3 regions of the Pseudomonas sp. HC1(2025) genome follow, and region 1 is predicted to be linked to each of the others. Evidence: predicted binding sites of a transcription regulator. Region 1 holds the regulator's gene; each other region holds the start of a gene.
The links. Region 1 encodes FliA, which starts transcription of late flagellar genes. Its sites were predicted from a motif close to CTAAAGTTTNNNNNNNNNNNGCCGNTAA; they were not measured.
Positions count from the first base shown of each region.

Region 2: a site for FliA is predicted at 3,614-3,641, ahead of ACSSVH_RS20590 (flagellar protein MotY). Genes of this name have one in related genera too.
Region 3: a site for FliA is predicted at 7,821-7,848, ahead of flgM (flagellar biosynthesis anti-sigma factor FlgM). Genes of this name have one in related genera too.

Region 1 is NZ_CP196017.1:4,120,030-4,130,317, reverse strand. It holds gene flhA (flagellar biosynthesis protein FlhA) at 1-1,443, shown strand, start outside; gene flhF (flagellar biosynthesis GTPase FlhF) at 1,455-2,771, shown strand; gene fleN (flagellar synthesis regulator FleN) at 2,873-3,706, shown strand; gene fliA (RNA polymerase sigma factor FliA) at 3,703-4,443, shown strand; gene ACSSVH_RS18250 (chemotaxis response regulator CheY) at 4,612-4,986, shown strand; gene ACSSVH_RS18245 (protein phosphatase CheZ) at 5,005-5,793, shown strand; gene ACSSVH_RS18240 (chemotaxis protein CheA) at 5,806-8,016, shown strand; gene ACSSVH_RS18235 (protein-glutamate methylesterase/protein-glutamine glutaminase) at 8,066-9,187, shown strand; gene ACSSVH_RS18230 (flagellar motor protein) at 9,187-9,927, shown strand; gene motD (flagellar motor protein MotD) at 9,943-10,288, shown strand, end outside.
Region 2 is NZ_CP196017.1:4,589,637-4,599,924, reverse strand. It holds gene bfr (bacterioferritin) at 34-504, opposite strand; gene ACSSVH_RS20610 (bacterioferritin-associated ferredoxin) at 706-924, opposite strand; gene ACSSVH_RS20605 (peroxiredoxin) at 1,160-1,762, shown strand; gene rnt (ribonuclease T) at 1,834-2,505, opposite strand; gene pyrC (dihydroorotase) at 2,502-3,548, opposite strand; gene ACSSVH_RS20590 (flagellar protein MotY) at 3,705-4,613, shown strand; gene ACSSVH_RS20585 (argininosuccinate synthase) at 4,742-5,959, shown strand; gene ACSSVH_RS20580 (response regulator transcription factor) at 6,583-7,215, shown strand; gene ACSSVH_RS20575 (PA3496 family putative envelope integrity protein) at 7,278-7,460, opposite strand; gene nth (endonuclease III) at 7,568-8,206, opposite strand; gene ACSSVH_RS20565 (Rnf-Nqr domain containing protein) at 8,223-8,726, opposite strand; gene ACSSVH_RS20560 (RnfABCDGE type electron transport complex subunit G) at 8,719-9,324, opposite strand; gene ACSSVH_RS20555 (RnfABCDGE type electron transport complex subunit D) at 9,321-10,286, opposite strand; gene rsxB (electron transport complex subunit RsxB) at 10,273-10,288, opposite strand, start outside.
Region 3 is NZ_CP196017.1:4,284,242-4,294,529, reverse strand. It holds gene csrA (carbon storage regulator CsrA) at 165-353, shown strand; tRNA gene ACSSVH_RS19105 (tRNA-Ser) at 416-506, shown strand; tRNA gene ACSSVH_RS19100 (tRNA-Arg) at 615-691, shown strand; tRNA gene ACSSVH_RS19095 (tRNA-Arg) at 764-840, shown strand; gene mgtE (magnesium transporter) at 1,210-2,652, shown strand; gene ACSSVH_RS19085 (Arc family DNA-binding protein) at 2,750-3,076, opposite strand; gene ACSSVH_RS19080 (PA3371 family protein) at 3,477-3,656, opposite strand; gene ACSSVH_RS19075 (hypothetical protein) at 3,668-3,892, opposite strand; tRNA gene ACSSVH_RS19070 (tRNA-Arg) at 4,213-4,289, shown strand; gene ACSSVH_RS19065 (MFS transporter) at 4,666-6,045, shown strand; gene ACSSVH_RS19060 (flagellar regulator YcgR PilZN domain-containing protein) at 6,106-6,855, opposite strand; gene ACSSVH_RS19055 (flagella synthesis protein FlgN) at 6,951-7,418, opposite strand; gene flgM (flagellar biosynthesis anti-sigma factor FlgM) at 7,467-7,784, opposite strand; gene flgA (flagellar basal body P-ring formation chaperone FlgA) at 7,925-8,689, opposite strand; gene ACSSVH_RS19040 (chemotaxis protein CheV) at 8,771-9,703, shown strand; gene cheR (protein-glutamate O-methyltransferase CheR) at 9,747-10,288, shown strand, end outside.

The DNA.
Region 1 (10,288 bases):
CAGCACGGCATGACCTTTGGCGATGCAGGCAAGGTTTACGCCCTGTTGACCATTGGTGACGGTTTGGTGGCGCAATTGCCATCACTGTTGTTATCGACAGCTGCGGCGATCATGGTCACCCGTGCGTCCGGCTCCGAAGACATGGGCAAGCAGATCAACCGCCAGATGTTCGCCTCACCCAAGGCCCTGGCCGTGGCGGCCGGCATCATGGCGATCATGGGCATTGTGCCGGGCATGCCGCATTTCTCGTTCCTGACCATGGCCGCGCTGGCCGCCGGCGGGGCGTACCTGTTCTGGAAAAAGCAGAACACCATCAAGGTCCAGGCCTTGAAAGAGGTGGAGCGCCAGCAAGACCTGCTGCCGTCGCCGGCCCGCGCCCAGGAAACCAAGGAGTTGGGCTGGGATGACGTGACCCCCATCGACATGATCGGCCTGGAAGTCGGCTACCGCCTGATCCCCCTGGTGGACCGCAACCAGGGCGGCCAGTTGCTGGCGCGGATCAAGGGCGTGCGCAAGAAGCTGTCCCAGGACCTGGGCTTTTTGATGCCCACCGTACATATCCGCGACAACCTCGACCTGGCCCCCAGTGCCTACCGCCTGACGCTGATGGGCGTGACCCTGGCCGAAGCCGAGATCTACCCCGACCGCGAACTGGCGATCAACCCCGGCCAGGTCTTCGGCACCCTCAGCGGCATAACCGCCAAAGATCCGGCTTTTGGCCTGGACGCGGTGTGGATCGAAGTCAGCCAGCGCAGCCAGGCGCAGTCCCTGGGCTACACCGTGGTCGATGCCAGCACGGTGGTGGCGACCCACCTCAACCAGATTCTGTACAAGCACTCCCACGAGTTGATTGGCCACGAAGAAGTCCAGCAACTCATGCAATTGCTGGCCAAGGCCTCGCCAAAGCTGGCCGAAGAGCTGGTGCCGGGGGTGTTGTCGCTGTCGCAACTGCTCAAGGTGCTGCAAGCGCTGTTGGCCGAACAGGTGCCGGTGCGGGACATTCGCAGCATTGCCGAGGCTATCGCCAACAATGCCGCCAAGAGTCAAGATACTGCCGCGCTGGTGGCTGCGGTGCGCGTCGGTTTGTCGCGCGCCATCGTCCAAAGCATTGTAGGGCTTGACTCTGAGCTGCCTGTGATCACCTTGGAACCAAGGTTGGAACAAATATTGCTCAATAGTATCCAGAAGGCAGGGCAGGGCCAGGAAGAGGGCGTCCTGCTGGAGCCAAGCATGGCTGAAAAGCTGCAGCGTTCGTTGATTGACGCCGCACAGCGCCAGGAAATGCAGGGCCAACCGGTGATTCTGCTGGTGGCAGGCCCCGTCCGGGCGATGTTGTCGCGGTTTGGACGCCTGGCAGTACCGAATTTGCACGTTTTGGCTTACCAGGAAATTCCTGACAATAAGCAAGTGACTATCGTCGCGACAGTAGGGCCCAACGGCTGAGGTAGTGGGTTATGCAAGTAAAGCGTTTTTTCGCCGCCGATATGCGTCAGGCCATGAAGCTGGTTCGTGATGAACTGGGCGCCGACGCGGCTATTATCGGTAACCGTCGCATTGCCGGCGGTGTCGAGCTGACGGCTGCCCTGGATTACAAACCCCAGGCCTTGGCGCCGCGCGTGCCGAACATGGAACTCGAAGACGAGTTGCGCAAGACCGCCTCGCGTATTGTCTCGGCCCAGGCCGAGCTGAGCATGCGTGGCGACAGCGATGCGACCACCAATCGCCAATTGTTTGCCGGCCTGCCGCTGACGGCGGCCGAACCACTCGTCGAACCGACTTTTGTCGAGCCGCCACGTCCCGCCGCGCCAGCACCGGCCGCTGCGGTTGACCAGCGCGTGTTCGACTCGATGCGTTTTGAGCTCAATGGCCTGCGTGAACTGCTGGAAGTGCAGTTGGGCTCGCTGGCCTGGAACCAGTTGCAAGGCAGCAAGCCGCAACAGGCCAACCTCTGGCGTCGCCTGCAACGCATCGGCCTGTCCGGCCCGTTGTCGCGCGACTTGCTGGAACTGACCACCGGCATAGAAGAGCCTCGCCAGGCCTGGCGCATGTTGCTGGCGCACCTGGCGCGGATGATCCAGACCCCGGAAATCGAACCCCTTGAAGAAGGTGGCGTGATTGCCATGGTCGGCCCTGCCGGCATGGGCAAGACCACCACCCTGGCCAAGCTGGCCGCCCGTTATGTCCTCAAGTACGGCGCCCATAACATTGCGCTGGTGAGCATGGACAGCTACCGCATCGGTGCCCAGGAACAGCTCAAGACCCTGGGCCGGATCCTCAATGTGCCGGTGACCCATGTCGACCCGGGCCAGTCCCTGGCCAACGCCCTCGACCCGCTGCTGCGCAAGCGCGTGGTGCTGATCGATACCGCTGGCCTGCAAGCCAGCGACCCGGCATTGCGCATGCAACTGGAAAGCCTGGCCGGGCGCGGGATCAAGTCGAAAAATTACCTGGTACTTGCAACAACCAGCCAGAAACAGGTTCTGACTGCTGCGTACCACAGCTACAAACGTTGTGGGCTGGCCGGTTGCATCCTGACTAAGCTGGATGAAACCGCAAGCCTGGGCGAAGTGTTGAGCCTTGCCATCAGCCATGAATTACCGGTCGCCTACCTGACCGACGGGCCGCGGATCCCGGATGACTTGCATCTGCCGCGCCGTCATCAGTTGGTCAGCCGCGCGGTCAGTGTGCAAATGCAGGACGAACCCAGTGAAGAGGCGATGGCGGATATGTTCGCCGACCTCTATCACAACCCAGCCAAGCGGGTCGGCTGAACGGCAACATGCAACACAGTGCAATGTACCTACATCGATGGTCTGCTACCGCGGCCACCCTATGTAGCCTGCGGCTAAGCAAGACAAGGTAAAGAAAGAACATGGGCAGCATGCATCCCGTACAGGTGATCGCGGTGACCGGCGGCAAAGGTGGCGTCGGGAAAACTAACGTGTCAGTGAATTTGTCCCTGGCCCTGGCAGAGCTTGGCCGCCGCGTCATGCTGCTGGATGCCGACCTGGGCCTGGCGAACGTTGACGTTCTGCTGGGACTGACGCCCAAACATACCCTGGCCGATGTCATTGAAGGCCGCTGTGAGCTGCGCGACGTGCTGTTGCAGGGGCCTGGGGGGATTCGTATCGTCCCGGCCGCCTCCGGCACCCAGAGCATGGTGCATCTGAGCCCGGCGCAGCACGCCGGCCTGATCCAGGCCTTCAGTGATATCGGCGACAACCTCGACGTGCTGGTGATCGACACTGCCGCCGGGATCGGCGAGTCCGTGGTCAGCTTCGTGCGCGCCGCGCAAGAAGTATTGCTGGTGGTCTGCGACGAACCCACCTCGATCACCGACGCCTACGCCCTGATCAAACTGCTCAACCGCGACTACGGCATGAACCGCTTCCGCGTGCTTGCCAACATGGCCCAGAGCCCGCAAGAAGGGCGCAACCTGTTCGCCAAGTTGACCAAGGTCACGGATCGCTTCCTCGATGTCGCCTTACAATACGTCGGCGCAGTTCCCTATGACGAGTGTGTGCGCAAGGCTGTGCAAAAGCAGCGTGCAGTCTATGAAGCGTTCCCTCGTTCGAAATGCGCGTTGGCGTTCAAGGCAATTGCTCAGAAGGTCGATACCTGGCCACTGCCCGCCAATCCCCGGGGGCATCTGGAGTTTTTCGTCGAGCGATTGGTGCATCAGACGAGTGCGGGACCGGTGCTATGACAGCCAGCGGCTACAACCTTTACAAAAAATCAGCGCGTGACAGCCAGGGCGAATTGATCGAGCGCTATGCGCCCCTGGTCAAGCGCATTGCCTACCACCTGCTGGCACGCCTGCCCGCCAGTGTCCAGGTCGAAGACCTGATCCAGGCGGGGATGATCGGCCTGCTCGAAGTGTCGACCAAGTACGACGCGAGCAAGGGTGCGAGTTTCGAGACGTATGCGGGTATCCGTATCCGTGGCGCGATGCTCGATGAAGTGCGTAAAGGTGATTGGGCGCCGCGTTCGGTCCACCGCAATACCCGGATGGTGAGTGACGCAATTCGCTCAATTGAAGCAAAAACCGGTCGAGACGCTAAAGATCACGAAGTTGCGGCCGAACTCCAATTGAGTCTCGACGATTACTACGGGATTTTGAACGATACCTTGGGCAGCCGCCTGTTCAGTTTCGACGACCTGCTGCAGGACGGCGAACATGAAGGGCTGCACGAGGATGGCGCGAGCGCTCACCAGGAGCCTTCACGCGACCTGGAAGATGAACGCTTCCAGGGCGCCCTGGCAGAGGCGATTGCCAATCTGCCGGAACGTGAGCGGCTGGTGTTGGCGCTGTACTACGACGAAGAGCTGAACCTCAAGGAAATCGGTGAGGTCCTGGGGGTCAGCGAATCGCGGGTCAGCCAGCTACATAGCCAATGCGCGGCCCGCTTGCGGGGGCGTTTGGGAGAGTGGCGAGCGCGCTGACAGGCAGTGTGGGGACAGTGCGAACGATAACCGCCACGGCGCAAGCCCGGCGGGAGCGGCCCGTGATGTGCCCCAGCAGTCCTTTTTGTGTAATGCCTGTTGAATGATATGGCGCGCCCAGGTGCTGGACGCGTTTAAGACTGCTTGGAGGTCGAATTGGACAAGAACATGAAAATCCTCATCGTTGATGACTTCTCAACGATGCGGCGGATCATAAAAAACCTGTTGCGTGACCTTGGGTTCACTAACACGGTCGAGGCGGATGACGGCATTACGGCGATTCCGATCCTCAACAGCGGGAGCATCGACTTTCTGGTAACCGACTGGAACATGCCTGGCATGACCGGTATCGATCTGCTGCGCCACGTGCGCGCTGATGAAAAGCTGCGCAGCCTGCCTGTGCTGATGGTGACCGCTGAAGCCAAGCGTGAACAGATCATCGAAGCCGCCCAGGCCGGGGTCAACGGCTACGTGGTCAAGCCATTCACTGCACTGGCCTTGAAAGAGAAGATTGAAAAAATCTTCGAACGCATCGGTCATTGATGCTGCCACGGGGGAGCTATGGAGCATAAAGAATCATCGCAGGCCGACTTTGAGTCGACCCTGAAAAAACATGCTCACCAACTCGTCGAAAGCCTGGAAAAAGGCCAGTTCGGCGACGCAGTGCAGTTGATCCATGAGCTCAACCAGACCCGCGACCGCGGCCTGTATCAGGAAGTGGGCAAGCTCACCCGTGAGTTGCACAGTGCGATCGTCAATTTCCAGATCGACCCGCACATGCCCCAGGCCGAGGAAATCTCGCAGATCACCGATGCCACCGAACGCCTGTCCTATGTGGTCAGGCTGACTGAGGCGGCAGCCAATCGCACCATGGACCTGGTGGAAAACGCCACGCCCCTGGTGAACGGCATGGCCAATGAGGCCAAGGCGTTGAGCGCTGACTGGGGTCGCTTCATGCGGCGCGAAGTGGGTGCTGAAGAATTTCGCGAGCTGGCGCGCCGGGTCGAGGGTTTCCTGTCACGCAGCGAGCAGGAAAACCGCACGGTTTCCAGCAACCTCAATGACATCCTGCTGGCCCAGGACTACCAGGACCTGACCGGCCAGGTGATCAAGCGCGTGACCCTGCTGGTCACCGAAGTGGAAAGCAACCTGCTCAAACTGGTGCTGATGGCCGGTCAGGTCGACCGTTTTGCCGGCATCGAACACGACCGCGAAGCGATCCTCTCGGAAAAAGATCCACAAAAACACCTCGCCAAGGGTGAAGGTCCGCAGATTCATGCCGATAAACGTGAAGACGTTATGTCAGGTCAAGATGACGTAGACGATTTGCTGTCCAGTTTAGGCTTCTAAGGAGCACGCAATATGAGCTTCGGCGCCGATGAAGAAATCCTTCAGGATTTCCTTGTAGAGGCCGGCGAAATTCTAGAGCAGTTGTCCGAGCAACTGGTCGAGCTGGAAAGCCGACCGGATGATGCGAACCTGCTCAATGCAATTTTTCGCGGTTTTCACACTGTAAAAGGGGGCGCCGGCTTCCTCCAGCTCCATGAGCTGGTGGAGTGCTGCCACATCGCCGAAAACGTGTTCGACATCCTGCGCAAGGGTGAGCGTCACGTTGATTCGGAATTGATGGACGTGATCCTCGAAGCCCTGGACGCGGTCAACGGCATGTTCAATGAAGTGCGCGAACGCGCACCGATTACGGCTGCCACCCCGGAACTGCTGGCCGCCCTGGCGCGCCTGGCAGAGCCTGCCGCTGTATCTGCCGCCCCGGTGGTTGAGGCGGCGCCTGAGCCGGTGGCTGAGCCCGACGTTACCGACAGCGAATTCGAACAACTGCTGGACTCCCTCAATGCCGTCAAGGCCGAGGCACAAGCACCGGCAGCGGCTGCGCCGGCCATGGTGCCGACCAGCGAAGACATCACCGACGCCGAGTTCGAGTCATTGCTCGACCAGTTGCACGGCAAGGGCCAGTTCGCCCCGGACGCCGTGGCAGCCACACCGGCGCCTGTGGAGCCGGCAGCGCCAGCGGCCAGCACCGACATTACCGACGACGAATTTGAAGCACTGCTGGATCAGTTGCACGGCAAAGGCTCGTTTGCCGCCGATGCCCTGCCGGCAGTCGCTGCGGCGGTTGCACCTGCCGCTGCCACGCCTGCTGCTGCGGCACCGGCGGCGGATGGCCTGATCACCGACCATGAATTTGAATCCCTGCTCGACGAATTGCACGGCAAGGGCAAGTTCTCCGAAGTAGCGCCTGGCGCCGCAGCCACCGCGACCGCCACCGCAGCGGTGGCCAAGCCGGCACCCGCTGCCGCCAAGGCTGCTGCACCGGCTGCGGCCCGTGCCGCCGCCCCGGCGCCAGCCCGCGCGCCGGCAGCTGCCGAGAAAGCCCCGGCCAGTGAAGCCGAAACCACCGTGCGGGTCGATACCGCGCGCCTGGACGACATCATGAACATGGTCGGCGAACTGGTGCTGGTGCGTAACCGCCTGGTGCGCCTGGGCCTGAACAGCGGCGACGAAGCCATGCAAAAGGCCGTGTCGAACCTCGACGTGGTCACTGCCGACCTGCAGACCGCGGTGATGAAGACGCGCATGCAGCCGATCAAGAAGGTTTTCGGGCGCTTCCCGCGCCTGGTCCGTGACTTGGCCCGGCAGTTGAAGAAAGAGATCGCCCTGGAACTGGTGGGCGAAGAAACCGACCTCGACAAAAACCTTGTCGAGGCCCTGGCCGACCCGCTGGTCCACTTGGTGCGCAACGCGGTCGACCACGGTGTGGAAACCCCCGAAGAGCGCGAAGCCAGCGGCAAGCCGCGCCTGGGCAAAGTGATCCTGGCCGCCGAACAGGAAGGCGACCATATCCTGCTGTCGATCACCGATGACGGCAAAGGCATGGACTCCAATATCCTGCGCGGTATCGCGGTCAAGCGCGGCGTCATGGACAAGGACGCCGCCGACCGCCTCACCGACACTGAGTGCTACAACCTGATTTTTGCCCCGGGCTTCTCGACCAAGACCGAGATTTCCGACGTGTCCGGCCGTGGCGTGGGCATGGACGTGGTGAAGACCAAGATCAGCCAGCTCAACGGCTCGATCAATATCTACTCGACCAAGGGCCAGGGCTCGAAGATCGTCATCAAGGTGCCGTTGACCCTGGCGATCATGCCGACCCTGATGGTGATGCTGGGCAACCAGGCGTTCGCCTTCCCGCTGGTCAACGTCAACGAAATCTTCCACCTCGACCTGTCGCGCACCAATGTGGTCGATGGTCAGGAAGTGGTGATTGTGCGGGACAAGGCCCTGCCGCTGTTCTACCTCAAGCGTTGGCTGGTGGCGTCCGCCGCTCATGAAGAGCAGCGCGAAGGCCACGTGGTGATCCTGTCCGTGGGCACCCAGCGTATCGGCTTTGTCGTCGATCAACTGGTTGGCCAGGAAGAAGTGGTCATCAAGCCATTGGGCAAGATGCTGCAAGGAACGCCAGGCATGTCGGGTGCGACCATTACCGGTGACGGTCGGATCGCGCTGATTCTCGATGTTCCGAGCATGCTCAAGCGTTACGCCGCACGGCGTATTTGATTCGGCCCGGGCAGGGCGGTTGTCCCTCGCCCGGCCTAACGGAGTGGTTATGGTAGTCAAGGTTCTGGTGGTGGACGATTCGGGTTTCTTCCGCCGCCGCGTCTCGGAAATTCTTTCAGCGGATTCCAACATCCAGGTGGTCGGAACGGCCACCAACGGCAAAGAGGCGATTGATCAGGCCCTGGCATTGAAGCCGGACGTGATCACCATGGACTACGAGATGCCGATGATGGATGGCATCACCGCCGTGCGCCACATCATGCAGCGTTGCCCGACCCCGGTCTTGATGTTCTCGTCGCTGACCCACGAAGGCGCCCGAGTGACCCTCGACGCGCTGGACGCTGGCGCCGTGGACTTCCTGCCGAAGAATTTCGAAGACATCTCGCGCAACCCGGAAAAGGTCAAGCAGATGCTCTGCGAGAAGGTGCACAGCATCTCGCGCAGCAACCGCAGCAGCTTCCGCGCGCCGGTGGCTCCCGCCCCGGTAGCGGCGCCGGCACCGACCAGCAGCAGTTTCGGGCGCCCGGCCCCAGCCCCGGTGGCACGGCCTGCCGTGGCCCCGGCGCGTACAGCAGCGCCGAGTCCGGCCTCGCCTGCGCCCAAGCGCAAGGCCTACAAACTGGTGGCGATCGGGACCTCCACCGGCGGCCCGGTGGCCTTGCAGCGGGTCTTGACCCAGTTGCCGGCCAACTTCCCCGCGCCCATCGTGCTCATCCAGCACATGCCCGCCGCATTCACCAAGGCCTTTGCCGAGCGCCTGGACAAGCTGTGCCGCATCAGCGTCAAGGAAGCCGAAGACGGCGACATTCTGCGTCCGGGCCTGGCGTTGCTGGCCCCAGGTGGCAAGCAAATGATGGTCGACGGTCGCGGCGCGGTGAAAATCCTGCCGGGTGACGAGCGTCTGAACTACAAGCCGTGCGTGGATATCACCTTCGGTTCGGCGGCCAAGTCCTACGGCGACAAAGTTCTGGCGGTGGTCCTCACCGGCATGGGCGCCGACGGTCGCGAAGGCGCACGCCTGCTCAAGCAGGGCGGCAGCTCGATCTGGGCCCAGGATGAAGCCAGCTGCGTGATCTATGGCATGCCCATGGCCATCGTCAAGGCCGACCTGGCCGACGCGGTCTACAGCCTGGATGACATCGGCAAGCATCTGGTGGAGGCCTGTCACTGATGGATGTGTTGAGCCTGGTTGGGATTCTTCTGGCGTTTGTCGCCATTATTGGCGGCAACTACCTGGAAGGCGGCCATCTTGGCGCCCTGGCCAATGGTCCGGCAGCGTTGATCGTGATCGGCGGCACCGTCGGCGCGGCGCTTTTGCAGTCGCCCCTGAGCTCGTTCAAGCGGGCGATGCAGATCCTGGTGTGGATCATTTTCCCGCCGCGCGTGGATTTGGCCGGCGGCATCGACCGCGTGGTCAACTGGAGCCTTACCGCGCGCAAGGAAGGCCTGCTGGGCCTTGAAGGCGTGGCCGATGCCGAGCCCGACAGCTACGCGCGCAAAGGCCTGCAACTGCTGGTCGACGGCGCGGAGCCGGAAGCCATCCGCAGCATCCTTGAAGTGGACTTCTACACCCAGGAAAGCCGTGATATCAACGCGGCCAAAGTCTTTGAAAGCATGGGCGGCTACGCGCCGACCATCGGCATCATCGGTGCGGTGATGGGCTTGATCCATGTGATGGGCAACCTGGCCGACCCCTCGCAACTCGGCAGCGGCATCGCCGTGGCGTTCGTCGCCACCATCTATGGTGTGGCCAGTGCCAACCTATTGCTGCTACCGATTGCCAGCAAGCTCAAATCCATTGCCATGCGCCAGTCCCGTTACCGGGAAATGCTGCTCGAAGGCATCCTGTCGATTGCCGAGGGCGAGAACCCGCGGTCCATCGAATTGAAGCTCCAGGGCTTCATGGATTGATGGGGGGTATTGCCTGTGAGCCGTCGCCGCCGCGAGCCTGAAGAGCACGTCAACCATGAACGCTGGCTGGTGTCCTACGCCGACTTCATCACCTTGCTGTTCGCCTTTTTCGTGGTGATGTACTCCATTTCCTCGATCAACGAAGGCAAGTACAAGGTCATCTCCGAAGCCCTGGTAGGGGTATTTACCGACTCGGACCGGGCGCTCAAGCCAATCCCCATTGGCGACGAGCGGCCCAAGACCACCACCCCGGCCAAACCGTTGGTCAAGGACAGCGACGAGACCGACGCCGGCATCAGTGGCGGCAGCGACCCGCTCAAGAGCATCGCCGACGATATCAGCGCGGCGTTTGGCGACCTGA
Region 2 (10,288 bases), 470 kb from region 1:
TTTTGTGCCTGATGTTTACCGGCAGGCGATGGGTTATTCACCCATTTGCGATTGCAGGTAGTTCTCCAAGGTCACTTTGTCGATCAGGCCAACTTGGGTTTCCAGCCAGTCGATATGTTCTTCCTGGTCTTCGAGGATATCTTCCAGCAGTTCGCGGCTGCCGAAGTCGCCCTTGGTTTCGCAATGGGCGATGGCGGCCTTGAGGTCGGCATGGCTCTTGCGCTCGAAGCCCAGGTCGCTGTTGAGCATTTCCAGGGTGTGCTCGCCGATGTTCAGCTTGCCCAGGTCCTGGACGTTCGGCAGGCCTTCGAGGAACAGGATGCGCTTGATCAGCGCGTCCGCGTCCTTCATGGCCTTGATCGATTCCTTGTACTCACGCTTGCCGAGCTTTTCCAGACCCCAATCGTCATACATGCGTGCATGCAGGAAGTACTGATTGATCGCGACCAGTTCATTGGCAAGGATTTTGTTGAGTTGCTGGATGACTGAGATGTCGCCTTTCATGATTGGGGTCCTGCCCTGTGTTCGTTGTATATAGGGCGGAGTTTGAGCTGCACAATTACTGGTGTCAAACCTAAGTTATTGAATAATAAATGAAAATTAATCGGAATAAGAATGTTTGTGTTCCGCGTCTTGGCCCTAACTATTTGAATTACAGGCATAAAAAAACCGGACACTAAGTCCGGTTCTTTAAAATAGGCTGTTTCAGGCGTGTGTAAATTCTGCCGAGTAGGGGATCGCCGCCTGGGCTACCTGCAGTTTTGTCAGGGTTTCCCGTACCACTTGCTTGGCAAGGCAGGCACATTTGCCACATTGGCTGGCAACGCCGGTGGTTTCACGCACTTCCTTGTAGCTGCAGCAACCTTCATAGATCGCTTCGCGGATTTGTCCGTCGGTGACGCCAGTGCAGAGGCAGACATACATAAGGGAGAACCATCGCGGTTTAAGGCTTAAGTGCGATGGATCTTAATGTTAACGAGAATGATTGTCAAAGTGCTTTCTCAAACCGTTGCCCGCCCTGGCCCCCACACTGACGAACGGCTTTTTTCAGGTATGATGGTCGGTCTTTACGAAGCGTGATCGCGTCACAGGCCTGTCGTCAATTCGCGGCAGACTCAAGGGCGGTCCATTTACTTCAATTACCATCAGGAGATAACCAATGAGCGTACTCGTCGGCAAACAAGCCCCGGATTTCGACGTCCCAGCCGTCCTCGGCAATGGCGAAATCGTTGACAGCTTCAAGCTGTCTGAAGCCATCAAAGGCAAATACGGCCTGGTGTTCTTCTATCCGCTGGACTTCACCTTCGTCTGCCCGTCCGAGCTGATCGCCCTGGATCACCGCATGGACGATTTCAAGGCGCGTAACGTTGAAGTGGTCGCCGTTTCCATCGACTCCCATTTCACCCACAACGCCTGGCGCAACACCGCTATCAATGATGGCGGCATCGGCAAAGTCAAATACACCATGGCTGCCGACATGAAGCACGACATCGCCAAGGCCTACGACGTTGAGTCCGAAGGCGGCGTGGCTTTCCGTGGCGCGTTCCTGATCGACGACAAGGGCGTTGTGCGCTCGCAGATCATCAACGACCTGCCGCTGGGCCGTAACATGGAAGAGCTGATCCGCCTGGTCGACGCTCTGCAATTCCACGAAGAGCACGGCGAAGTCTGCCCAGCCAACTGGAAAAAAGGCGACAAAGGCATGAACGCTTCGCCAGCAGGCGTTGCGGCTTACCTGACCGAGAACGCTGGCAAGCTGTAAGCCAGGTTCGCGGTGAAAAAAAACCGGCCTGAGAGGGCCGGTTTTTTTATGCGTGGGATTTGGCGATTCAATCAGTCGCTGAAATCTTCCCAGCCGCCCATCTGCTTCCAGCGGTTGACGATGCCGCAGAACAGATCGGCAGTCTTCTCGGTGTCGTAGCGAGCTGAGTGGGCCTCGCGACCGTCGAAGTCGATACCGGCTGCCTGGCACGCCTTGGCCAGTACGGTCTGGCCATAAGCCAGGCCAGCCAGGGTGGCGGTGTCAAAGCTGGAGAACGGGTGGAACGGGTTGCGCTTCATGTCCAGGCGCGCCACGGCGGCGTTGAGGAAGCCCAGGTCGAAGCTGCTGTTGTGGCCGACCAGGATCGCGCGTTTGCAGCCGTTGGCCTTCAAGGCCTTGCGTACGCCACGGAAGATATCGGTCAATGCCGCTTCTTCGCTAACGGCCATGCGCAACGGATGGTCGAGCTTGATCCCGGTGAATTCCAGGGCTGCGGCTTCGATGTTGGCGCCTTCAAACGGCTCGACGCGGAAGAAATGGGTGTGTTCTGGATACACAAAGCCCTGTTCGTCCATGCCGATGGTGGTTGCTGCAATTTCCAGCAGCGCATCGGTAGCGCAATTGAAGCCGCCGGTTTCTACGTCGATAACGACAGGCAGATAGCCGCGAAAACGCTCGGCCATCGGATGGCGCGAACCGCCGCCACCGTGTTCCTGTTCGTCGTCGTAATGGTCTTCACTCACTTGTGTTCCTCCAGCAGGCGCCAGCGCAGTGTTTCACCGGCGCGCAGCGGGATAACGGTCAGCTCGCCAAATGGCAGGCTGGTGGGGGCGGTCCAGTCTTCACGGACCAGGGTAATACGGTCGGTATTCGCCGGCAGGCCGTAGAAACGCGGGCCATTGAGGCTGGCGAAAGCCTCGAGTTTGTCCAGGGCGTTACGCGCCTCGAAGGCCTCGGCGTACAGCTCGATCGCCGCATAAGCGGTGTAGCAGCCGGCACAGCCGCAGGCCGCTTCCTTGGCGTGCTGGGCGTGGGGCGCCGAGTCGGTGCCGAGGAAGAACTTCGCACTGCCACTGGTAGCCGCATCGAGCAACGCCACCTGGTGGGTGTTGCGCTTGAGGATCGGCAGGCAATAGAAGTGCGGCCGGATCCCGCCCACCAGCATGTGGTTGCGGTTGTACAGCAGGTGATGCGCGGTGATGGTCGCGCCGACGTTGGCCGACGCCTCGGTGACGAACTGCACGGCGTCTGCGGTGGTGATGTGCTCGAACACCACCTTGAGGGTCGGGAACAGCTCGACCACACGGCGCATGTGTTCGTCGATGAAGATCTTCTCGCGATCGAACACATCGACATCGCCACGGGTGACTTCACCGTGGATCAGCAGCGGCATGCCCACTTCGGCCATGGCTTCGATGGCGGGCAGGATCTTGTCGATACTGGTCACGCCGGAGTCGGAGTTGGTCGTGGCGCCGGCCGGATACAGCTTGGCAGCGTGTACGAAACCGCTGGCCTTGGCCTCGCGGATTTCGGCGGGCTGGGTGCGGTCGGTCAGGTAGAGCACCATCAACGGTTCGAAGCGGCTGCCGGCCGGCCGCGCAGCGAGGATGCGCTGGCGATAGGCGTCGGCTTCTGCGGCATTGCGCACCGGAGGTACCAGGTTAGGCATGATGATGGCGCGGCCAAACGTGCGCGCAACATCGGCCACGGTTTGGGGCAACGCAGCACCATCGCGAAGATGAATATGCCAGTCGTCGGGACGCAGCAGGGTCAGGCGGTCGGACATTGGGGATTCCAGGCGGGTCAATCTGGTGGGAATGCTACCGGAAAAGACTCTTGCAGGCACTCGCTATCAAGTTTTGCAGGACGCGACCGATATCCCTGGGTATGCCTTAACGATGTATGACGCCTTGTTGTGTTGTAGAAACCAGTGGAGCCGCCCGTGCGCCAGCAATATCTAGCCCTGCTCAGCGTGTTCGCCAGCCTGCCCGCGATGGCCCTGACGTTCCAGACGCGCCTGGAAAATATTGAGTGGAAGGTGGAAGGCGACAAGTTCGAGTGCCGCTTGAGCCAACCTATCGCCGATTTTGGTTCGGGTGAGTTCGTGCGCCGGGCCGGCGAGCAGGCGACATTTCGTTTGAAAGCCTACAACGGTGCGTTGGGCGTCGGCTCTGCAACACTATTGGCGGCGGCCGCGCCGTGGCAGCCTGGGCGCGGTGATATCAACCTCGGCGCCGTGCGGGCCGGCAGTGGTGATGTGCTGTTCAACAGTTCCCAGGCCCAGGCCGGGCGCCTGTTAAATGGCTTGCTCGATGGCCGCAGCCCGACCGTGCGCCACTATTCGCGGGATGGCGGTTATTCGGAGATCCGCCTGCTGCCGGTACGCTTTAACAAGGCCTACAGCGACTACCAGTTGTGTACCGCGAAGTTGCTGCCGATGAACTTCGAGCAGGTCAAGCAGGCTGAAGTCGGCTTTCCGGGCGGCGGCATCGACCTGGACCCGGCCGCCAAGGCCAAGTTGATGGTGATGCTTGAGTTCATCAAGGCCGACCCTACGGTCAACCATATCGAACTGGACGGCCATTCGGACAACAGCGGCAACCGCCTGACCAATCGTGACCTGTCCCGACGCCGGGGCTTGGCCGTGATGGACTTCTTCAAGGCCAACGGCATCCCCGAGTCGCAGATCGTGCTGCGTTTCCACGGTGAACGTTATCCACTGGTACCCAATACCAATCCGGCCAACCGGGCGAAGAACCGACGGGTGAATATCCACCTCGACCGCGTGCCCGCCCCAGAAAAGCCGGCGCCTCAGGCTGCGGGCCCGGCGAACGCAGCTGCGACCTCTTAGGTGCGGCCATTCGTCGCTCGCCCGACATAATCTGTCGCTTTATCTTCATTTGCTGTCGCGCCCCTGTAATTTCACGGTTTTGATCGGTAGAATCGACGCCTTTCCGTAAAACCCCGTGGAGTGATGGCATGGCCGACGTAAACAAGGTCGTTCTCGCGTATTCCGGCGGCCTGGACACTTCGGTGATCCTCAAGTGGCTGCAGGATACTTATAACTGTGAAGTGGTGACCTTTACCGCTGACCTGGGTCAGGGCGAAGAGGTCGAACCTGCACGAGCCAAGGCGCAAGCCATGGGCGTCAAAGAGATCTACATTGACGACCTGCGCGAAGAATTCGTCCGCGATTTCGTTTTCCCGATGTTTCGCGCCAACACCGTCTACGAAGGCGAGTACCTGCTGGGTACTTCCATCGCACGTCCTCTGATCGCCAAGCGCCTGATCGAAATTGCCAATGAAACCGGTGCAGACGCCATTTCCCATGGTGCCACCGGCAAGGGCAACGACCAGGTGCGTTTCGAACTGGGCGCCTATGCCTTGAAGCCAGGCGTGAAAGTGATTGCTCCTTGGCGTGAGTGGGACCTGCTGTCCCGTGAAAAGCTTATGGATTACGCTGAAAAGCACGCAATCCCGATCGAGCGCCACGGCAAGAAAAAGTCCCCGTACTCGATGGATGCCAACCTCCTGCACATCTCCTATGAAGGCGGCGTGCTGGAAGACACCTGGACCGAGCACGAAGAAGACATGTGGAAATGGACCGTCTCTCCGGAGAACGCTCCTGACAAGCCGCAATACCTGGAACTGACCTACCGCAACGGCGACATCGTTGCGCTGGACGGTGTCGAAATGACTCCGGCCACCGTACTGGCGACCCTGAACCGTATCGGTGGCGAGCACGGTATCGGCCGTCTGGATATCGTCGAAAACCGCTACGTGGGCATGAAGTCCCGTGGCTGCTACGAAACCCCGGGTGGCACCATCATGCTGCGCGCGCACCGCGCCATCGAGTCCATCACCTTGGACCGTGAAGTGGCTCACCTCAAGGACGAGCTGATGCCCAAGTACGCCAGCCTGATCTACACCGGCTACTGGTGGAGCCCTGAGCGCCTGATGCTGCAACAGATGATCGACGCGTCCCAGGTCCATGTGAACGGCGTTGTGCGCTTGAAGCTGTACAAGGGCAACGTGATTGTCACCGGTCGCAAGTCCGATGAGTCGCTGTTCGACGCCAACATCGCGACCTTTGAAGAAGATGGCGGCGCCTACAACCAGGCCGACGCCGCTGGCTTCATCAAGCTCAACGCTCTGCGCATGCGCATTGCGGCCAACAAGGGCCGCAAGTTGTTCTGATGTCGTCCAGGCTGGATAAAAAGTGGTCCCTCGAATGAGGGGCCATTTTTTTTGACTGTAATTTTTGGCGTCGTTGTTTAATTATGTTTAATGTTTTTTCTGATGTTGAGGGTGTTGCTGTTTATTATGGGTTGCTTGTGATTTTTGTATCTGGAAGTTGGTAGGTTAACCGTATATGAGTATTTATGTTTAAATTCATTCGGTTAATTAGTAGGACGGATCAGATACCTGGTTTTGTCTTAGGAATTATCTGTCAGATGGTTCGGTACATCGTTAGTAGTGAATTTTCCCATGGAACTTTTCCGAGAGGTGTTTTTCTGTAATGGTCCCTGTCGGTACAACCCTGGCAAGGGGCATTTCCTGAAAGTGGCGTGCGTCGTGTTTACTTTTGCTGGTTCGGCAGGCTTTTTTTTGCTCAAAATATGTTTGCTCACGGAAAGTTCTGAAAGGCCAAACAATAACCCACACATCCATATAGGCGTTTTTTTGTAGGCCTATTCTCATAACTTTGTGGGTTGGGTCTCTGCTTGTCGTTACTTGGGGGGGAGTGCTATGCCAAGGAGGAAACGACTAGGCTATTGTGCTGGTTCTGAATAATTCGAACAGCGAAATTGGACTTGCCCATGAATAAAGTGCTGATCGTGGATGATCATCCCGTCATTCGCCTTGCTGTACGCATGCTAATGGAACGTCATGGTTATGAGGTCGTTGCAGAGACCGATAACGGAGTCGACGCGTTGCAACTAGCGCGGGAGCATATGCCGGATATTGTCATCCTGGATATTGGAATCCCCAAACTTGACGGTTTGGAAGTTATTTGTCGCCTGTCTTCCACCAAGCAGGCGCAACCCTTCAAGGTATTGGTGTTGACGTCGCAGGCGCCGGGCCACTTCTCCATGCGCTGCATGCACGCGGGCGCGGCTGGCTACGTGTGCAAGCAACAGGATCTGACCGAGTTGCTGAGCGCGATCAAGGCGGTGCTGTCCGGCTACAGCTACTTCCCCAACCAGGCACTCAACTCGGTGCGTTCCAGCCAGGGTAATACCTGCGAAGCCGACATGGTCGAGCGGCTTTCAGGCCGGGAGATGATGGTGCTGCAGCAACTGGCCCAGGGGAAGACCAACAAAGAGATCGCTGATGGCATGTTCCTCAGCAACAAGACTGTGAGCACGTACAAGACGCGCTTGCTGCTCAAGCTCAACGCCCGGTCCCTGGTGGACCTGATCGAGCTTGCCCAGCGTAACGGCCTGGTTTAAGAAGCAGGGAGCAACAGGCAGAAAAAAGCCTCCATGGCGGAGGCTTCTGTGTGATCGTTTGGCTAGAGATCGAAATCGTAATCGGCCAACTGTTTTTGCAAGCGTCGCTCTTCCAGAAGGTTGTCGATGGTGCGGCGTTTGCTCAAATTGGTCTTGGCAACTTCTACAGGCGCCTCGGCTGCCTCGTCCGTGTCTGCGGCCACAAAGTCTTCTTCTACATCCAGTTGTTCTTTGCCAGTGCTCATAAGGTTAACTCCAGGCTAAGACTGCCGTTGGCGCTCCTTATATCGACAATCGTGCACCGGGTAAAAAAGATTTTTTCAATCGACTGATCAATAAAACCAATGATTGCTCAATCGTCCGACGTCTTTTCCTTGTATTCGCACAAGTCTTCGATGCGGCAGCTGCCACAGCGCGGCTTGCGGGCCTGACACACATACCGACCGTGCAGGATCAGCCAGTGGTGGGAGTCGAGTAGGTAAGGCTTCGGCACAAACTTCATCAATTGCTTTTCGACCTCCACCACATTCTTGCCCGGCGCAATTCCCGTGCGGTTGCTGACACGGAAAATATGGGTGTCCACCGCCATGGTCAATTGGCGAAACGCCGTATTGAGCACCACATTGGCCGTCTTGCGGCCAACGCCGGGCAGGGCTTCAAGTGCTTCGCGGGTCTCTGGCACTTCACCGTTATGCAACTCGACCAGTAGTCGGCAGGTTTCAATGACGTTTTTCGCCTTGCTGTTGTACAGGCCAATGGTCTTGATGTACTGCGACAACCCTTCGACCCCCAGGGCATGGATCGCAGCCGGGGTGTTGGCCACGGGAAACAGCTTGGCCGTGGCCTTGTTGACGCCTACATCCGTCGATTGCGCAGACAGGATCACGGCAATCAGCAACTCGAACGGCGATGAGTAGGCCAGTTCGGTCTTGGGCTCGGGGTTGTCCTCGTGAAACCGACGAAAGATCTCCAGGCGTTTTGCGGCGTTCATTGGGCGAGCGGTTCCTTCAATGTGGTGTGTGGCGTTGGGTCCAGGCCTGCCACCCGGCGAGCAGCAACCCGAGCAGGATAAACCCTGTGGGGGCGAGGGTGGCGATGCTACTGCCGAGTAACAAGCGCGAGAGGGTGATTGCAGCCAGTAGCCCGGTTACTAGCGCGAACAGTTTAAGTTGTGCCCTGCGCTGGTGGGCGGCGAACAGGCCTTCGTGCTCAAGCAGCACGCATTGCAGGCCGATCAAGGCCAGGTATGCCCCCAGGCCCGTAGACGGGGCAAAGGCCACTGCCTGCGCCACTAGGTTGGCGCAACTGACCCAGGTGGTGGCCAGTAATACATTGGCCATCAGCCGCCACTGGCCACTGAGGCGATTGCGCACCCAGCCGCAGCTCCAGCCATGGAGCATCATGATCAGCGCCCACATAACCCAGAACGTTGCAGCGCTCGCCGGCGTGTCACTGACACCCAGCAGCGCCGGCAGCAGCAACAGGTTGCCGAGGACCAATGGCTTAGTCATGGTCGGTGCGCTCCAGCAGGGCCTGGCGGTGCTCGTCAAAATACCGCAGGGCATCGTGGATCGCGTTGATCACGGCGCGGGACGTGATGGTCGCACCGGCCATTTGGTCGAACTGGCCGCTGTCTTTCTTCAGCGCCCAAGCCTGTGGATTTTCCTGCGACAGCCCCTTGAATGAGGCAAGCCAGGGATTGCCGGGTTCGCCGATATGCCCGCCCAGCGTGGGCGTTTCCGTGTGTGCCAGGGTCTTGACCCCAAGCAGCTTGGCGTTGCGGTCGATGGCAATCAGCAATTGGATGCGGCCACCATAACCCTCGACCTGGGAGCGAAGCACCACGGAGCTGGGTTTGCCGGCCAAGGTCGCGAGGTAAGCTCCCAGCAGTTGGCTGTTGTCCAGCATTGCCGAAGTAACGTCCAAGGGGCGTTCCAGCGGTTGATTGTCATAACTGCCAGCAGGCAGTACATCCAGCAACGCCCGGCTTTGCATTTCACGCTGCTGCGCGGCAATGGGCTTGGCGGTCAGCTGTTGCAGGCCAAGGGTCAGGCCTACCGCGCCGGCGGCGATCAAAAGCACGCTCAAGGCTTGCGAGGTGCGCTTCATGCTTCCACCGCCTGCGGCCGCGTCCAGCGCTCCAGTGCCGGCACTGCCAGGTTCATCATCAGCACCGCGAACGCCACGCCATCGGGGTAGCTGCCCCAGGTGCGGACCAGATAGGTCAGCAATCCCACGCCCACCCCAAACAACAAGCGTGCCCGCGCACTTTTTGCACCCGACACCGGCTCGGTGACGATAAAGAAGGCTCCGAGCATAGTGGCTCCGGTCAGCAGGTGAAACAGCGGGGAGCCATGGGAGTCCGAACCCGAGCCGTTCCAGCACAGCAGGCTGATGACAAACAGGCTGGCGAGCATGCCCACCGGCGCATGCCAGTTGAAGACCCGTTGCTGCAGTAAATAGAGGCCGCCAGCGAGAAATGCCAGGTTCACCCACTCAGTGCCTTTACCTGCGAGCTGGCCGAAAGCCGGGTGGCGGGCAAACAGCTCGTCGACAGTCAGGCTGTTATTGATGCGCAAGGCATCCAACGCCGTGGCCCGGGCCCAGGCATCGGCGGTCTCGCCGTGCAGGCCGAACACTTGTTGCAGGCCGGCCAGCAGGTCCAGGCCGTGGGACGCCGGCCAATGGGTCATTGGCTGGGGAAAGGCCAGCAGCATCAGCGCGTAACCGAGCATGGCCGGGTTGAAGGGATTTTGCTTGCCGCCATACAGGTGTTTGCCCAACAGCAAGCCACTGCTGACAGCGCCCAGGCATAACCACCACGGGCAATAAGGTGGCAGCGCCAAGGCCAGCAACACCGCGCTGACCAGGCCGCCCAAGTCGCGGGAATCATCGCCGCGCACTTGGCGCACACCGGCTTCGACGGCCCATGCACAGCTGCCGGCCAGCAACAGATTGATCAGCACGCCCCAGCCATACAGCCAGAACAGCACCAGCACGCCGGGCGTTGTGGCCAGCAATAATCGCTGCATGGCGTGTTGCTGGCGATCAACCACCTCAGGCGCAGACATGA
Region 3 (10,288 bases), 160 kb from region 1:
GGTTGATCCGCGCCTTTCTTTTTTGCCGGGTGATGGCCCAGGCCTGTTCTTTTGCCCGTGCTCGACAATACTTAGGCATGCAGGGCCATGGCCGATGGGTTATAGGCCCAAGGCCCTTTTTTGCAGACTGTTGTTCCCGAAATGAAATGCGTGAGGAGAAAGGTATGCTGATTCTGACTCGTCGATGCGCAGAAAGCCTGATTATTGGTGATGGCGAAATCACCGTGACCGTGCTCGGCGTCAAAGGCAATCAAGTGCGGATTGGGGTCAATGCCCCCAAAGAGGTGGCCGTCCACCGTGAGGAAATCTACCTGCGGATCAAGAAAGAGAAGGACGACGAACCAAGCCATTAATTTTTATCGTTTTTTATGTTTGCAAACGGGGATGAAGCTGGTTAATATACGCCCCGTGTTGCGGAGAGCTGGCCGAGTGGCCGAAGGCGCTCCCCTGCTAAGGGAGTACACCTCAAAAGGGTGTCGGGGGTTCGAATCCCCCGTTCTCCGCCATTATTTGCTTAGTACGTTGCAATCTGGTTTTTTCGCTAAGTTGTTGAAATTAAACGAAAAAATAGCTTTACATAGAGATTGAACGGCCTATAATGCGCGGCAACAAATGCACTCGTAGCTCAGCTGGATAGAGTACTCGGCTACGAACCGAGCGGTCACAGGTTCGAATCCTGTCGAGTGCACCATTTAAGAGTTAGTTGCAGCAATGCAGGTAACTTGGCTCCAACCAGTTGTGATCTGGTATAAAACCACAATCTGCACTCGTAGCTCAGCTGGATAGAGTACTCGGCTACGAACCGAGCGGTCACAGGTTCGAATCCTGTCGAGTGCACCATACAAACAAAAAGCCCGCCTAGTGCGGGCTTTTTGCCGTCTGGGGTTTTTACTTTCCTGGCGGCCTGCGTAGGAATAGTCTCGGCCACGCAGGTTTTTCTCTCGCCCATGTGTTTTCTTTTCTATGGCTGTCGTCGCAGTTTCATACGTGTGGCCAACACTCAGCTTTGTTGTGCAAGCGCTTGTTCTTTCCAGTTTTTTAACGTTTAAAGCGGGCGCACGGTGTATCATTGCGCCCGTCAGCCCCGCCGGGGCTTGTGGAATACCTCCATGGACTTACCCAGTAGTTACTCAGTACCCCGTTTTACCAATCATGAATTGACTGATTGATCCTTCCGGCGTGCCCCGCTGCTGGGAGTGGAGTTCGCCTATGACCGAAGTAGAAGTAAAGAAAACACAAGAAAGCCTGCAGGATCGTCTGGCTCAAGTCGTCGAGCTGCTGCAGCGCCAGCGTGTGGTCGAAGATCTGACCCATCGCCAGGAAGGTCCTCATCAAGACCGGGTCGAGAACCTGGTCCATCGGCAGAATCTCGTCGAATTGCAGCGCAAGCTCGATGACCTGCACTCTGCCGACGTCGCCTACATCCTTGAAGCCCTGCCGCTGGACGATCGTCTGACGCTTTGGCAGTTGGTCAAGGCTGATCGCGATGGCGATATCCTCCTTGAAGTATCCGACTCGGTGCGTGAAACCCTGATCGCCGACATGGACGATCACGAGCTCCTGGCTGCGGCCAAGGAGATGGACGCCGACGAACTGGCCGACCTCGCCCCTGAGCTGCCCCGTGATGTTGTCCATGAGCTGATGGAGACCCTCGACGGTCAGCAGCGTGAGCGCGTGCGCTCCGCGTTGTCCTATGACGAGGAGCAAGTCGGCGCATTGATGGACTTCGAGATGGTGACTATCCGTGAGGATGTCAGCCTGGAAGTGGTCTTGCGCTACCTGCGGCGCCTCAAGGAACTGCCGGGGCACACCGACAAGCTGTTTGTGGTCGACTACGAGGGCATCCTCAAGGGCGTGCTGCCGATCAAGCGCCTGCTGGTCAACGACCCGGACAAACAAGTGGCCGAGGTCATGGCCAGCGATCCGGTGAGCTTTCATCCCGATGAAGACGCCTACGATGCCGCCCAGGCATTCGAGCGTTATGACTTGATTTCGGCCCCGGTGGTCGACAAGAACGGCAAGCTGATCGGCCGTTTGACCATCGATGAGATGGTCGACCTGATCCGTGAGGAAAGCGAAAACGAAGTCCTCAACATGGCGGGTCTGCGTGAAGAGGAAGATATTTTTGCGTCAGTCTGGCGATCCCTGAGCAACCGTTGGGCGTGGCTGGCGGTCAACCTGATTACTGCGTTCATTGCCTCGCGGGTGATCGGCCTGTTTGAAGGCTCTATCGAGAAGCTGGTGGCGTTGGCGGCGCTGATGCCGATCGTGGCCGGTATTGGTGGTAACTCGGGTAACCAGACCATCACCATGATCGTGCGGGCGATGGCCCTGGACCAGGTGAGCACGGGTAATACCTCGCGCCTGATGCGCAAGGAATTGGCGGTGGGCCTGATCAATGGCCTGGTGTGGGGGGGGGTTATTGGGGTGGTGGCCTATCTGCTGTATGGCAGTTGGTCCCTGGGCGTGGTCATGACTGCGGCCATGACCCTCAACCTGCTACTGGCGGCCTTGATGGGGGTGTTGATCCCCATGACCCTCGCGCGCCTTGGGCGCGATCCGGCGATGGGCGCCAGTGTGATGATCACGGCCATGACTGACAGCGGTGGCTTCTTCATCTTCCTGGGCTTGGCGACGATCTTCCTGCTTTGAACCCAATAGGGGCCGGCAAGCCGGCTCCTGCATCCAAAGTAAAAAAACCACGCAAAAAAAAGCCAGCGCAAGGCTGGCTTCAGCTTTCAGTTGCCGGTTATTCGGCTTCTGCGGCTGCCTCAACGTCATGGGCAATCAGCGACACAAGCGCATTTTGCTGACGGTGGGACAGTTGGCGAAACCGCTGTAGCAGCTCGCGTTCGTGCAGTGACAGCTCCGGGCTGTCCATACGCATGCTCAGCTCATCACCCAGAGCGCCTTCCTGAATAAGGCTTTGCTCCATGCGCGCGATGATTTCAGAGTTCATGCTGCGGTGATGATTGCGAGCCACCTCGGCAATGCGTTCCCGCATTCCGTCTGGCAGACGTACGACGAACTTGTCAGCCGTACGGCTGGAATAAATTGCCTGTTTCAATGGGCGCATATATTTAACCGGTTAGTTCAGGGGAGCGGTTTTTGGAATTGGCCGCAACATGTGTGTTAGGACAAGGTTTGCGGACAAATGTTCAACCTGAATTGCAAAGAGGCCGCATCATGCCTCAGATTTGCCGGTTCCTTGGCGTCAATTCTGTGACAAATATTGAACTGACTACAGGCTTTATGCCAGTACTCATTATCAAATTTGCGGACTGGTTAGAAAACTTTTCTGCGCAGTATTCGCAGCGCAGGCTCTCGATGCCCGAGGGTCTTGCGGCGCACATCCTATAGCAATGTGGCCTTTTGCCCTTATTTTTAAGACTAGTGGCAAATGGCCGATTTGCGCGCCCAGGCGACATAAGGTCGGGCGACAGGTGAGGTGAGGAGGGCGGGGGTGAATCGGTTGTTCAGCGCAGAACCGGGTCGAACTTGAAGCGACGCCCGACAATTGCGGCAATCACCCACGCGCTGGCGAACACGGCGCAGGCGCCTAGGGAAAGGGTGTGCCAATCATTCGACGTGGCGCTGAGCCCCATGACGCCGGTGATGAGGGTCAGAATGAAAAACAGCCAGGTGGTCTTGGTCATGATCGGCTCGCTTAGAAAATCCAGTGCTCAGAAGTGCCGGCGGCCTGCGCGCCTTGTGCCAACTGAACAGAGGGTTGCCCATTGGCTGTCATCACTGCCAGTTGCGCGCGTTGCTGGGTCTGGTGGCTGCCTGTGTGGCTGATCTGCGCTGCATCGCTATCGCCACTGGTCTGGAACTGGAACATCACCAGTACCGCCAGGGCCAGGGCATTCAGAAGCAGGAGGGTGCTGTTCATGGGTGTTTCCCCGTGTTCATGTGCAGGACAGATTGTTAAGGGTAAAGAGTGCAGTCATCGTGCCAGCTGCTATTTTGATAAAAATCCTTAAAAAACAGTATGTTAGATTGATCTCAAAAGTATGGCTCGTTGCAAGATGCAATGATGGCCTTTCGTGCTAGTGCATTTTGCACGATGGGTCTTGGCAGCCCTGTAGGCAGGAGGTGGGCGCGTTAACGGCTTACGCCTAAAAAGCTTGCGGACGACATGACAAAACTCACCTTGGCCGTTAACATGCACGCCGTCTGTCGCGACGCCATTTGGCCTTGCGCCTGTCATAAGTCCCAGTAGCTCAATTGGATAGAGCATCCCCCTCCTAAGGGGAAGGTTGGCCGTTCGAACCGGCCCTGGGACACCATTTGCAGTCTCGCCTCCACCCTGGCCGAGACGCTGAAAAACCCCGATCAGATTTTGCTGGCGGGGTTTTTTTATGGGCGGCTGTTTTCTTGGCCGCTTGGCCAGTGCCTTTGGGTTGGCTGGCGAGATATATTGTTAAAACCTTGTACCTCGCCCCCGGTCTGGATGCGTCTGACACGTAGCTGAACAGCGAAGGAACTGTTGGGTGCCAAGTTCATCGAAGGCTGCATGCTTCGGTGATCCCGAGGTTGTGCCGCTTGCTGGATCAAAATGCCCCTGGGTGCCTGTGTAGTTGGGTGCCTGGGCTTAACGACGCTTCGCCCTCAGGCTAGTGCGAATTGCCTGACACCCACTGCAAGGAGCCGCTCGGAACGCCGATGCGCCAGATCTGGAAATCTTTTCGAGCCCTTTATTTCGCCTCCTTGATGATGCTGATCGGCTCCGGCCTGCTCAGTACTTACCTGGCCTTGCGCCTGGCGGCGGATAACGTCGACAGCCTATGGGTCGGTGCGCTGATGGCGGCCAACTATTTTGGCCTGGTGCTGGGTGGCAAGATCGGGCATCGCCTGATCGCCCGCGTTGGTCATATCCGGGCCTATGCCACCTGTGCCGGGATTGTCGGTGCGGCGGTGCTGGGCCATGGCCTGGTGGACTGGCTGCCGGCCTGGATCGTGCTACGGATAATCGTCGGCCTCGGCATGATGTGCCAGTACATGGTGATCGAGAGCTGGCTCAACGAGCAGGCGGATGCCAAGCAGCGTGGCGTGGTGTTCAGCGGCTATATGATCGCGTCGTACCTGGGCCTGGTGCTGGGCCAGCTGATTCTGGTCATGCACCCCCAATTGGGGCTTGAGTTGCTGATGCTGGTGGCGCTGTGTTTTGCCCTGTGCCTGGTGCCGGTCGCCATGACCCGGCGTATTCACCCCGCGCCCTTGCATCCGGCGCCGATGGAGCCGCGCTTCTTTATCAAGCGCGTGCCGCAGTCTTTGAGTACGGTGTTGGGGGCGGGCCTGATCGTCGGCTCCTTCTATGGCCTGGCGCCGCTGTACGCGGCCCAACAGGGCTTGAGCACCGAGCAGGTCGGCCTGTTCATGGGTAGCTGCATTTTTGCCGGCCTGTTGGTGCAGTGGCCGCTGGGCTGGCTGTCCGATCGCTATGACCGCGCCTTGTTGATTCGCTGTTTCGCCCTGTGCCTGGCGGTGGCGGCATTGCCGCTGGCGATCATGACCCAGGTGCCGCTGGAAGTGCTGTTTATTGCCGGGTTCCTGTGCTCGTTGGTGCAGTTCTGCCTCTATCCGCTGGCCGTGGCATTTTCCAATGACCATGTCGAAGGTGATCGCCGAGTGTCGCTCACCGCGATGTTGCTGGTGACCTACGGGGTGGGCGCGAGTATCGGGCCGTTGCTGGCCGGCGTGGTGATGAAGCTGTTTGGCAACCAGATGCTCTATGCCTTCTTCAGCCTGTGCGCATTGATCCTGGTCTGGCGTATTCGCCCCAAGGCTGTGACTAACCTGCATCAGGTGGACGACGCGCCGTTGCACCACGTGGCCATGCCCGACAGCATGTCCAGTTCGCCATTGGTGGCAGCCCTCGACCCGCGTGTGGATGAGCAGGTGGTCCAGGACCAGATGCAAACCGCCGCGCCAGAGCCTGCGCCCGACGCAGAGCCGGAGATGGAGCCGCAGCCCGAGCCCGAGCCGCCGGAGCATCCTGACCCGGATGAACACCCGCATGACCTGAGCCGGGCCCGTCCCTGAAACAAAAAACGGGCAGTTCCCAAAGGAGCTGCCCGTTTTTTTGTGCCTGTGGTTTGGCGCTTACATGTCGTCGTCTTTATCGAACCGTCGCGCCTCGCGCTGCAGTTGGTAGACAAACCGCTCAACCTGGCGCTGCACCAGGCCGCTCATGTTGTGAAAGCGCACACCGGCAAAGGTGGTGTTGATCCTTTCTTCGAAGTGCAGGTAGCGCAGCTCCACCGCCGTGGTCATGCTGCCGAAGGGCAGGGCGGCGATAAAGCGGTCGTACACCTGGCCCAGTTGCAGGCGCTCGGAGATATCACCTTCAAAACGCAGCTTGCAGCCGGTGGCGGAGATATCCAGCAGCTTGCCACTGATAGGTGCCTTGAGTTTCTCGCCACCCAGTTCGATATTCACCAGTTGCGCCAGTTTCAATGCCGCGCGAAAGGCATTGCGGCGCTGATGGTAGACCACTTCTTCTGGCAGGCTGCCTTTATAGATGCGGTGGCCGTCCTTTGCGCCGATGGTCAGCGGGCCATTGCTGTCCCAGGCCACGCGCACGCCTTCGTGAAAGCCTTCGATACGAAATGCTTCGCCATTCTCCAGATAGCGTTCACCTTCGGGCGGGATCATTTCGTCCAGGCTCAGGGTCTTGCTGTCCTTGTCGACATCCACCAGGTAGCTTTGGAAGCGCTGGTTGCGTTCGTGGAAGGTGATGATCAGCGGGTCGTGGCTCTCTTGCAGCAGCCGCAGGGTGCTGGCAATTTCCAGAGGGGTGGTGAGGACCTTGGGGGGCTGCGGAGCATCTTCCGCGCTAAGGGTGTTGAACACGGTTCTTCCATCTCCAGACAAAATACGACTACACGCAAGAACCGGCATTTTGCCAGCATGTGGCACGCCTTGATAGGGCGCGCAATAAACCGGCGTCAGGCTTGGCTGAGGGTGCTGGGCTTGACCAGCCGTGAGGTGGAGCCCTGGGCGTTATACAGTGCTGGAGGTTCGCCGCCATGGAGGATGCGCAGCTGGTTGGCGGTGGTGGCTTGCTGCAGTTGGATCGACTGGCCATTGAGCACATTGGCTTGCTGGCAGTTGATCAACAACTCATTGAGCGCTGCGCTCTGGGCCAGCAACTGGTCGCCGACCGACGAGTGGCTGGCCAACTGCTCCAGGCCGCTGTGATCAGCGGGCAGGCCCAGGCTGAGCAGGATCTGGCTGCGTTTCTGGCCGTGTTGTTCAAGCAGGATGATCAACGATTGCTTGCGTGCCAGGATATCTTCCAGCAGGCGCATATCGCGGCCGCACAGGGCTACGAATTCGTCTTGAAGCAGCTCCAGTAGGTGTTGCGCGGGAGCCAGGTCTTCAGTGATCAGGTGCAGCAGATTTTCGTCGTGCATGGCTGGCCTTGGGTTTTAAGCGTCCAAAAGCCTGGCGCAGGCCTTGGCCTAGCGCTCGGCTTTGATGATTTTGCCGGCTAAACGGTCGTTGTCGATCTGATAGCTGCCATCGGCAATCGCCTGTTTCAACTCGGCCACGCGGGCTTTATTGACAACTGGCTGATCGCGCAGCGAGTCCGTGATCTTCTGCAACTGTTGAGCCTCGTTGCTCAAATGCACCGATTCGCCACTTTGGGTCGAAGCGGTTTGTTCTGTCTTGGCGGGCAGTGCCGGGGCCTTGGCTTCAACGCTGTCCTTGGCCGCGTTGGTACGCGTGCCGCCGGGCGTTGCCTGGGCGCTGTTCAATCGGCTGAAATCAATGACCATGTTAAAAAACCTCTGGGTATTTGGACGCTTGCCATGTTTTCGGCCATACCCGGACAAACTTTAGGCTCGATCGACAATAAACCTGTGTACAGCGTGATCTCGGCACAGTGTAGGAAAAGCCAGCGTCCCACGCCAGTGATCTATAGCGCGACCTCCACCTGGCCAGGCGCTGTTACCCGGGCCTTGATCACGCGCTTGGAGTTGAGGTTCTTCACGCGAATCTGTTCGCTCATCCCGCCATTGGCCAGGGCTTCTCCCGGCATTTTCACGTTCAGGCCGCCACTGCTGGCGGATATCACCACCTGGTCACCTTTGCGCACCACTTCTGCCTGTTCCAGGTGAACCAGGGTGATGACCTGGTCGGTTACCATTGGTCGGGTCAGTTTCTGCCCGACCGCCTGGTCCACGGAGGTGAGGTAGCCCTGGCTGATCTGGCTGATGTCTCGCTCGCGCAGGGCCACGTCTTCAAAGCCGATGATGCCGGTACGCTTGAGCGGGCGAGTAACGGTCACTACGTCACGAAACAACCGGACCTGGGCCGGCACGAACACGGTCCAGGGCGAACTGCCGTCGCAGCGCACGCGCACGGTCACGCGACCAATGGGCTGGGCTGGGCTTTCCAGGGAGCCTGTCAATTCCTTGTCGCACATGGGCATGCGCAAACGCGGGTCCAGTTGGTTGACCTGGATTTCATAACGGCCCGGTGTCTGGGTGCTCGCCAGATAATCTTCTACAGTGAACTCAAGAAAGCCTTGAGTGACGCCGATAAGCAGATCAGGCAAGGTGACGTTGTCGGCGTGGGCCTGGTGGCCTGCGCCCAAGGCAAGCAACGCCATCCAGGCGCAGAGTAATCTGCGGTACTGTGGCGAGCGAAGGCGTCGGGAAACTGTCGTTTTGATGTCCATGGCCAATAAAAAGCAAAGCGCGTGCCGTTTCGTGTTGGGGGCGCGTCGTACCCGTAAGTTTTGTAGCGTAGGAGTCTGGGCATGGCGGGTGTAATGGATTCAGTGAACCAGCGCACACAGCTGGTAGGGCAGAATCGCCTGGAGTTGTTGCTGTTTCGACTCGATGGCAAGCAGCTATATGGCATCAACGTCTTCAAGGTGCGGGAGGTGCTGCAATGCCCCAAGCTCACCATAATGCCCAAGTCCAACCCGGTGGTGTGTGGCGTGGCCAACATCCGTGGCTCGACGATTCCGATTCTTGACCTGGCGATGGCCACCGGTTCTGCCGGTTTGCAGGATCGCGAGAACCCGTTTGTGATCATCACCGAGTACAACACCAAGACCCAGGGTTTCCTGGTGCGCTCGGTGGAACGTATCGTCAACATGAACTGGGAAGAGATCCATCCACCACCCAAGGGCACCGGGCGCGACCACTACCTCACGGCAGTGACGCGGGTCGATAACCAGTTGGTGGAAATCATCGACGTGGAGAAGATCCTCGCGGAAGTGGCGCCGACGTCGGAGCATATTTCGGTGGGTGTGGTGGATGAGCAGACCCAGCAGAAGGCCGTGTCCCTGCGGGTGTTGACGGTGGATGACTCGTCGGTGGCGCGCAAGCAGGTGTCCCGGTGCCTGCAGACCGTCGGTGTCGAAGTGGTGGCGCTCAATGACGGCCGCCAGGCGCTGGACTACCTGCGCAAGCTGGTGGATGAAGGCAAGAAGCCGGAAGAAGAATTCCTGATGATGATTTCCGACATCGAGATGCCGGAAATGGACGGCTACACCCTCACGGCCGAGATACGCAACGACCCACGCATGCAAAAATTGCATATCATCCTGCATACTTCATTGTCCGGTGTATTCAACCAGGCAATGGTCAAGAAGGTCGGTGCCGATGACTTCCTGGCCAAATTCCGTCCTGATGACCTGGCATCCCGGGTCGTTGAACGGATCAAATCTGCAGATCACGGCTAGGGGCTTTCTCCCTGGCGGTCACACGAGTTAAGAGGCGGTTTCATTGTCTACGGGTAATTTGGATTTCGAACAGTTCCGGGTCTTCCTGGAAAAAGCCTGTGGCATATTGCTCGGTGAAAACAAGCAATACCTGGTATCAAGCCGTCTCAACAAATTGATGGAGCAGCAGGGCATCAAGTCCCTGGGCGAGTTGGTACAGCGCATCCAGGGCCAACCGCGCAGCGGGCTCAAGGAGATGGTGGTCGATGCCATGACTACCAACGAAACCCTGTGGTTTCGTGACACCTACCCCTTCGAGGTGCTCAAGAACAAGGTATTGCCCGAGGCCATCAAGGCTAGCCCTGGCCAGCGCTTGCGCATCTGGTCGGCGGCGTGTTCGTCTGGGCAGGAACCCTATTCGCTGTCGATGTCCATCGATGAGTTCGAACGGACCAACATGGGCCAGTTGAAGGCCGGGGTGCAAATTGTTGCCACTGACCTGTCCGGCACCATGCTGACCAACTGCAAGACCGGCGAATATGACAGCCTGGCCCTGGGCCGCGGCCTGTCCCCGGAGCGCCTGCAGCGTTACTTCGACCCCAAGGG